Cecembia calidifontis: one gene and its partner. Each later gene encodes a partner of the first gene's protein in a complex. Links are inferred from orthologs where the notes say so. Each region holds a gene or a part of one and is shown on either strand. Other genes may lie near its edges.

Region 1 (3,406 bases):
TCATAAAATTGTGATTTGAAAGCTTTGATACTTTGTATCTTTTTGTCCCAATAATCAGAAATATCCACTACAAAATCAGGCTTGATGTAATTGTTTTGGATGTAATGATAAACAAATTTGGGTCTCCATGCTTCTTGAATTTCCCCGTCCAATTCAGTTTCAATTTTTCTGAGACCACTCATAAAACAAGCATGGGACGCCAAAGATGCCCCTTTACCATGGTCAGGATGCCTGTCGGAAACAGCATTGGCCAACACTATCTCAGGCCTATATTTCCTGATGACTTTAATAATTTCAAGTTGATGGACTTCATCATCTTTAAAAAAGATATCCCTTAAACCCAAATTTTCCCTTGCTGTAAGGTTCAGTATTTTTGCAGAAAGGTCAGATTCTTTTAATCTTAAATTCGGTGTACCCCTTGTTCCCATCTCCCCCTGGGTCAAGTCTAGTATACCAACTTTGTAGCCTTTTGCCACGTGAGAAGCTATCGTTCCAGAACAAGCCAATTCGGCATCGTCAGGATGTGCAGCAATCACTAAAATATCGAGTTTCATTGCATCAATTTGTTTATCTAATCCTTAACCTTTGACCTACCCTCAAAATACTATTTGTAGATATGCCATTCAATCTTGTAATTGTACTGACCCTTACCCCATAACGCCTTGCAATACTACTGAGTGTTTCTCCGCTCCTTACCCTGTGATAAACTGATTCCTGAGTTTTAACTACATGATCGAAACTTGCAGCTGTAATCATATAAACATCAGATTTAAGCTTACCGACATTAAAATCAAACAATTCGGTCGGATTAATGGACAAGCCTTGATATCGGATTTCAAAATGCAGATGGGGCCCCGTACTTCTCCCTGTACTTCCTCCCAAACCTAGCACATCACCTGCCTTTACTTCCTGGCCTACATCAACAAGAATTTTGGACATATGACCATAGAGTGTTTCGAGGCCATTTTTGTGCCTGACAACTACATAATAACCATACCCATTTCTATCATAGGACCTGATCCTGACAATGCCATCAAAAGTACTGTAAATAGGATCTCCTATTTTTAATTTCAAATCAGTTCCATGGTGCCATCTGTACCTTCTAAATCCAAATTCAGAAGTTATCTGGGTTTGGTCCAAAGGTAATTTCCAGTCTGTTCCAAAAAATGTATCATACAGCTTAACATAAACAGTATCCTTAAAATCTTTAGGGTTGAAATCATAAATATTAATTTTCTTACTATCCCAGGAAGAAAAATATTCATAGGCAGTCACCCAAATACTATCGATCAATATTTGCTCGGATACTTGAACCAATTGGTTGGTCGGTGCCCAAATAAGAGAAAGCGTATCCTCAGATACTATACTGAGCCTTCTTTTTATATTGACATAATCTTTATATAAAAGGGAATCTGTTTCCCGGGTAATATCCTGCAAGTATTTTTGGGGATCAAAAAGCCTTATATCCCTGTACAAAGGATTATTGGCAGGTTTGTTCCCGGTGGTTTCTTGTTTGGGTTTCTTGATAATCTTAGGAAAATTTTGTGCATGGACCCCAAAAGAACCCATGCACAAAACAAGTGTGAATATAAAACTATAAAGCTTAAACCTCATCAGAATAAATTAAACCATTTCCTTGGCTGCAAGATACCTTTCCGCATCCAGTGCTGCCATACAGCCTGTTCCTGCAGCCGTGACAGCTTGTCTGTAGATATGATCTTGAGCATCTCCACAGGCAAAAACACCTTCTACATTTGTCCTTGTTGATCCAGGGACGGTCTTAATATAGCCATTTTCATCCATATCTATGATGCCTTTGAAAATGGCAGTATTTGGTTCATGGCCAATGGCTACAAAAAAACCACTTACCTTTATTTCCTTGGTTTCTTTTGTTTTATTATTGTAAACACGGACTGCTTCGACTTCATCTTTACCCAATATCTCCTGTGTTTCTGTATTCCAGAGGATTTCAATTTTTGGATTGTTCATTACTCTCTTTTGCATGATTTGGGAGGCCCTCATTTCATCCCTTCTTACAAGCATGTATACCTTAGAACAGATATTGGCCAAATAAGAAGCTTCTTCACAAGCAGTATCTCCTGCCCCAACTATTGCAACTTCCTGTCCCCTGAAAAAGAAACCATCACAGACTGCGCAGGCAGAAACACCCTTTCCATTAAGTCTTTCTTCACTTTCCAAGCCTAGCCATTTGGCAGAGGCACCAGTGGAAATAATGACGGTATCTGCATGTATTTCTACTTGATCATCTACAAATACCTTATGAGGATGAGCCGAAAAATCAACTTTTGTGACTACTCCATACCTTACCTGAGTACCGAATCTTTCTGCTTGTTTCCTGAAATCCTCCATCATCTCAGGCCCCATGATGCCATTTGGATATCCAGGATAATTCTCTACATCAGTAGTGATTGTCAACTGTCCTCCTGGCTGTCCACCAGTGTATAATACAGGATTAAGTCCAGCCCTTGATGCATAAATAGCAGCAGTATAACCCGCCGGGCCTGAACCAATGATCAAAACCTTCACTTTTTCTATTTCAGAAGCCATCTTATAGTGATTTTTAAGGTTAGCAAATTTTGTTAAAATAGTTATTACAACAAAGATTAAACTTGTTAAAATTCCCTAATAAAGAAAGGGAAATCCCTAACTCTTGTTGAATGAGAAATTTAAAAGATAAATCTAACAGGATACAAAAAAAGGGGAAAAATTTCCCCTTTTCTGTAATCTAAGATACTAAATCGGGGATTACCCCAAATATGGTTTTAAAGTCTTGCTTCTAGATGTGTGTCTTAACCTTCTGATTGCTTTCTCTTTAATTTGTCTCACCCTTTCTCGGGTCAGGTTAAATTTTTCACCAATTTCCTCTAAGGTCATGGCATGTTCACCGTTCAGACCAAAATATAAGGTTATGACATCCGCTTCTCTTGAGGTCAGTGTGGATAGCGCCCTTTGGACTTCTTTTCTTAAGGAGTCGGTCATCAAGCCATCATCCGGCTTTTCGTCTCCATCATTTTCCAGCACATCCAAAAGACTGTTTTCCTCTCCCTGAACAAAAGGAGCATCCATGGAAACATGCCTACCTGAAATTTTCATGGTATCCACTACTTCACCAGCAGTAACTTCCAATACTTCTGCCAATTCTTCAGGAGATGGTTCTCTTTCGAATTTTTGCTCCAGTTCACTGAAGGTTTTACTGATTTTATTAAGGGACCCCACTCTGTTCAATGGCAAACGCACAATTCTGGATTGTTCTGCCAAAGCCTGAAGAATAGACTGTCTGATCCACCAAACAGCATAAGAAATGAACTTGAAACCTCTGGTCTCATCAAATCTTTGAGCTGCTTTAATCAGACCCAAGTTCCCTTCATTGATCAAATCACCTAGG
Region 2 (5,242 bases), 3.4 Mb from region 1 along the record:
TTGCTTATGACCTGCTATTTGAGAGGTTCCTCAATCCCGATAGGGTTTCCCTTCCCGATATTGATATTGACTTTGATGATGAAGGACGCCAAAAGGTAATCGATTATGTGATCAATAAATACGGGTCCAATCAGGTGGCCCAGATCATCACCTATGGTACCATGGCTGCAAAATCGGCCATCAGGGACACGGCAAGGGTGCTTAACCTTCCCTTGTCAGAAGCAGACCGATTGGCGAAATTGGTTCCTGACATCAAGCTCAAGGCTTTGTTTGACCTTTCCAAAGACAGGGCCAAGCTGTCGGAAAAACTGAAAGGCAACGGAGAAGACCTTACCAAAGCGGAAGAATTGATCCGGATTTCCAAAGGACAAGATGAGCTTTCCAAAACCATCAACCAGGCCAAAATCCTGGAGGGATCGGTAAGGAATACCGGTATCCATGCCTGTGGGGTGATTATTACACCGGATGACATTACCAACTTTGTCCCAGTAGCACTGGCCAAAGATTCCGACATGGTGTGTACCCAGTTTGACAACTCCGTAGTGGAAAGTGCCGGACTACTCAAGATGGACTTCCTTGGCCTAAAAACCCTGACCTTGATCAAGGATGCTGTTAAAATCGTGAAGGAAAGACATGGCATTGAGCTGGATCCGGACAATTTCCCAATTGATGATGCCAAAACATACGAACTGTTCCAAAGAGGCGAAACTGTCGGCATCTTCCAGTACGAATCTCCCGGTATGCAGAAATACATGAGGGAATTAAAACCCACTGTTTTTGCTGACCTTATTGCCATGAATGCTCTCTATCGTCCGGGGCCTTTGGAATACATCCCTTCTTTTATCAAAAGGAAGCATGGTCAAGAACCCATTACCTATGACCTGGATGATATGCAGGAATACCTGGAAGAAACCTACGGGATTACAGTTTATCAGGAACAGGTAATGCTTTTATCCCAAAAACTGGCCGGTTTTACCAAAGGTGAGGCAGACGTGCTCCGTAAGGCCATGGGTAAAAAGCAAAAGGATGTCTTGGATAAAATGAAGCCAAAGTTTATAGAACAGGCTTCTGCAAAAGGACATGATGCCAAAAAACTGGAAAAAATTTGGAAAGACTGGGAGGCATTTGCTTCTTATGCCTTCAATAAATCCCATTCCACCTGCTATGCATGGGTCGCTTATCAGACCGCCTATCTCAAAGCACACTACCCTGCTGAGTACATGGCCTCTGTACTGAGCAACAACATGAACGACATCACGCAGGTGACATTCTTTATGGAAGAATGCAAGCGTATGGGAATATCAGTTTTGGGACCGGATGTCAACGAATCCAAAAGTGGATTCACTGTGAACAAAGAAGGTCAGATCCGGTTTGGAATGGCCGCCATCAAAGGTGTAGGGGAAGCCGCTGTAGAGGCCATTGTGGAAGAAAGGGAGAAAAACGGGAAGTACAGCAGCATTTTCGAATTCTGTAAGCGTGTAAATAGCAGGGCCCTGAATAAAAAATCACTGGAATCCCTGGCTATGGCAGGAAGCTTTGATTGCTTCCCTCAGCACCATCGCCGACAGTATCTCGAAGCTCCTGAAGGGGATGTTACCTTGTTGGAAAAGGCGGTAAAATATGCCCAGAAAGTACAGCAGGAATCAGAAAGTGCTCAGGTAAGCTTATTTGGAGGAGGATCAGGAATGGAAGTTCCGCTTCCATCCGTGGCAGCTATGGAGCCATTCAGTCAATTGCAGGCTCTAAATATTGAAAAAGAGGTAGTTGGCCTTTATATCTCAGGACACCCCTTGGATCAGTTCAAGGTAGAAATGGAATCCTTTACGAATACCCCGCTGCCTGAATTCTCAGACATGGAAATCCTGAAGAAAAAAGGAGATATCAAGGCTGCGGGAATGGTTACCAGTTTTGCCCATAGGACCACCAAAACGGGTAAGCCTTTCGGTACACTTACCATGGAGGATTACCACGGTGGGCATACATTTTTCCTTTTCGGTGAGGATTACATCAAGTACAAAGAATACTTCATGACCGGTTGGTTCCTGTACCTGACAGGCTCAGTCCATCCAAACAAATGGAAGGAAAATGAGTTTGAATTCAAGATCAACAACATGATGTTGCTCAGTGAAGTCAGGGGAAAATTGATCAAAGGGCTCAGGGTAAACATTGATCTGGATGACCTAAGCTATGACCTGATGGAAAAGCTGGAAGAGATTACCAAAAAGTACAAGGGAGATGCCAAGCTGTACATCAATGTCATCGACAGCAAAGAAAACATCACCTTAGACCTGATGTCAAAACGCTACACGGTGGATCCTTCCAATGAAATGATCAAGGACCTCGGACAAATCCCAGAGGTGGTTTATCAGATCATTTGATGATTATGGAATTGCGGCAGGCTGGAATAAGACACCTTGAAAACCAGCATGCGGTTTGTAGAAATATTCAACCTGATTTGGAACTATTTACCGGGAATTTAAATTTGGATAGTATATTTGAAAATCAAGCATAAACAAAATTATCAATACGATGGCAAAAGCAATTGAAATTACTGACGCTAACTTTGAAGAAATATTAAAATCAGACAAGCCTGTACTGGTGGACTTTTGGGCAGAATGGTGCGGTCCTTGTAAAATGATCGGCCCAATTGTGGAAGAATTGGCCGGGGATTATGAAGGCAAAGCAGTAGTCGGCAAAGTGGATGTGGACTCCAACCCGGCAGTGGCTTCAGCTTTGGGAATCAGAAGTATCCCAACTTTGATGTTCTTTAAAGGAGGTCAGATCGTGGACAAGCAAGTAGGCGCAGTTCCTAAAGCTATCCTTGCTCAAAAATTGGATGCAGTTCTTTAAGAAAATACGATAAAGCAAAACAAAATCCCGAAGCGAATACTCCGGGATTTTTGTTTTTATAACACCTTGACCTTGATGCTTCTGTAATAAATGACACTCTCGGGGTCATGGGCCTGAATGGCAAATGTACCTTTGTCTATTCTTTTTTCGCCGGCATTGGCTGGTCTGTTTTCATCTTTAGACTCCACATATTCCATTACCGTTTCCCCGTTCAGCTTTACCGTAACATGATCTCCTTTGACAATGATATGGGTAGTATACCATTCCCCATCTTTGACATAAGTTTCTCTCACATCATTGAAGGCATAAAGGCTTCCTGATTTCCTCCAGTCCCCATGGGTCTGATTCACCTGAACTTCATAGCCTTTATCTGGCCATCCCTTTTCCTGATAAGCAGTGTGAAAAAATATGCCCGAGTTGGCTTTTGGCATGGTCTTCAACTCCACCATCAATTCAAAATCCTTAAAGACTCCCCCATTGACATCACCCATATAAAAAGCATGGGCACGCGGGCCATCAATTTTGATAATGCCATCTTCCACTGAAAACGAAGATGGATTTTCTGCAATTTTCCATCCATCCAGATTTTTTCCATTGAATAAAGATATCCATCCGTCCTGGGCACGGACTGCCAAGGACAAGGATAATAACAACATAAAGGCGAGTAGTTTTTTCATTTAAATTGTTTTTAGGTATATGTTAATTGGTTTGTAAGATTCTATTCAATGGCTTTTCATTCCTCATTCTTCATTCCAACCGAAATCCGACTTCCCCTACTCTCTTACCAAATGCGAAACCCCTCCTGATACAATAAACTTCATCACGTCTGCACTTCGGACATTTTTAAGTACTCTTACGTTCTCCCTAGGTACCAAAAAGAGGTTCCCGGAAAAATTATAACTATGGGGAAAATAAATGGCCACCAACCCCTCTTCTTCAATAACACTAAGGTCTTCCTGGGTAATAAACCCCAATCTCGAGATATTTTCCGACAATCGCACAATGACAGGCGCACTGAATTTCTTTTTATCGCCTACAAATGCAGACATCAAATCCTTGATGCTGGTGTAAAGGATGTTGATCAGTGGGATTTTAAATACCCCTCTCTCAAACATTTCAAACAAGGGCTTCGTGATGAATATGCTGGCCAAAAAACCGATAAAAGTCACGAAGGAAAGCATGATCAATATCCCCAAACCCGGTATAGGAATGTGGAGTATCCCGTCTAAAAACTGAATAATGAGCCAAATCACATAAATCGTCAAAGCTATGGGGACAACAAAAAGTAGCCCACGAAAGAAATAGGTTAAAATTCTCCTGTAAGTAAACGCCATGGTTCAATTAATGCCTAAAGCCAATTAAATGTACGAAAGAAAAAAATAACTGAGGCAAGTTTTATACAGCTAGTAATAAAAAGTGGTCAAATTCCCATTTGACCACTTTTATCCTCTACAAAACGTTCAACCAAACACTAAAAAAAGCCTATCCCGGGTATCAGGATCTTATCCCCAAAAATATCCTTTGATAGGGACAAGTTAAGTAGATTAATAATCCAAAAAAATCCCCTGAACAGGGTAATTTTCAGTAAGAATCAATGATATCCTGGGAAATCAGCCTGTAAATCTCCGCCACCTGTGCATTATAGTTAAGAAACTGGTAGTGTGCATCCAAAGTATTGAAGTCAGATCGGATGGCCGGACCTGTCTGTGCCTTTTTAGCGCCAAGTTCGAGACTTTTGCTGATGGTTTCTATAATAAGGGGTTTCAGCATCTCATAATCCAGCCCTTTTCTTGCCATAATTTCCTCTGCTAAGCGGAGCATATGGTTAGAAAAATTGCTTGCAAATACTGCTGCAATATGTAATGCCATCCTGTCTTTGGACTTGAGAATATATTGCATAGGAGAAAGGCTTTTGGCCAATTTTTTAAGTTTCTGCAAGGTAGTGCCATCTTCTGACTCAAGTAAGAAGGGAACATCCTCAAAATTGATTTCCCGGTCTTTGGAAAAAGTCTGCAATGGGTAAAAAATCCCAGTGTAAGAGGCAGAACTGTACCCCAGGATATCCAGGGAAACCGCTCCTGATGTATGTACCAAAATACCGTCCTCAGGCAAAATCACCTCATCGGCCAACTCGGAAATAGCCTGATCGCTTACTGCCAAAATAAAGATTTCCGCCTCGGAATCTGAAAAATCCAGATCAGTTTTTGCTTCCGTAGTGTATAGCCTTTTGGTAACCTGCTGCACTTTGCTGAGATCCCGCCCATATACTTCAGTCACTGTATGCCCAGCTTCTTCCAGAGCAGGGGCAAGATGCCAGGCAACATTTCCTGTTCCTAATATTGCAACTTTGAACTTCATGGCTGAAAGATAAAAGATTTTTGACCGATTCTAA

The links.
Region 2: the proteins of trxB (region 1) and trxA are in contact, whole or in part, in a crystal structure (PDB 1F6M), measured with the Escherichia coli proteins. The link is inferred for Cecembia calidifontis from one-to-one orthologs.

What each region holds. Positions count from the first base shown.
Region 1 is NZ_SGXG01000001.1:3,804,476-3,807,881, forward strand. The notes cover bases 597-3,406. They hold trxB (thioredoxin-disulfide reductase), read right to left. Parts: upstream 2,569-3,406; coding sequence 1,624-2,568; downstream 597-1,623. Other genes in these bases: BC751_RS16340 (peptidoglycan DD-metalloendopeptidase family protein), read right to left, coding at 597-1,614; BC751_RS16350 (sigma-70 family RNA polymerase sigma factor), read right to left, coding at 2,767-3,406. In the rest of the region: bacillithiol biosynthesis deacetylase BshB1, read right to left, coding at 1-554; more of BC751_RS16340, read right to left, coding at 568-596.
Region 2 is NZ_SGXG01000001.1:420,162-425,403, forward strand. What follows is about bases 1,234-4,189. They hold trxA (thioredoxin), read left to right. Parts: upstream 1,234-2,529; coding sequence 2,530-2,850; downstream 2,851-4,189. Other genes in these bases: dnaE (DNA polymerase III subunit alpha), read left to right, coding at 1,234-2,378; BC751_RS01870 (3-keto-disaccharide hydrolase), read right to left, coding at 2,907-3,527; BC751_RS01875 (DUF502 domain-containing protein), read right to left, coding at 3,624-4,184. In the rest of the region: more of dnaE, read left to right, coding at 1-1,233; BC751_RS01880 (Rossmann-like and DUF2520 domain-containing protein), read right to left, coding at 4,432-5,208. UniProt on the Escherichia coli protein: Participates in various redox reactions through the reversible oxidation of its active center dithiol to a disulfide and catalyzes dithiol-disulfide exchange reactions.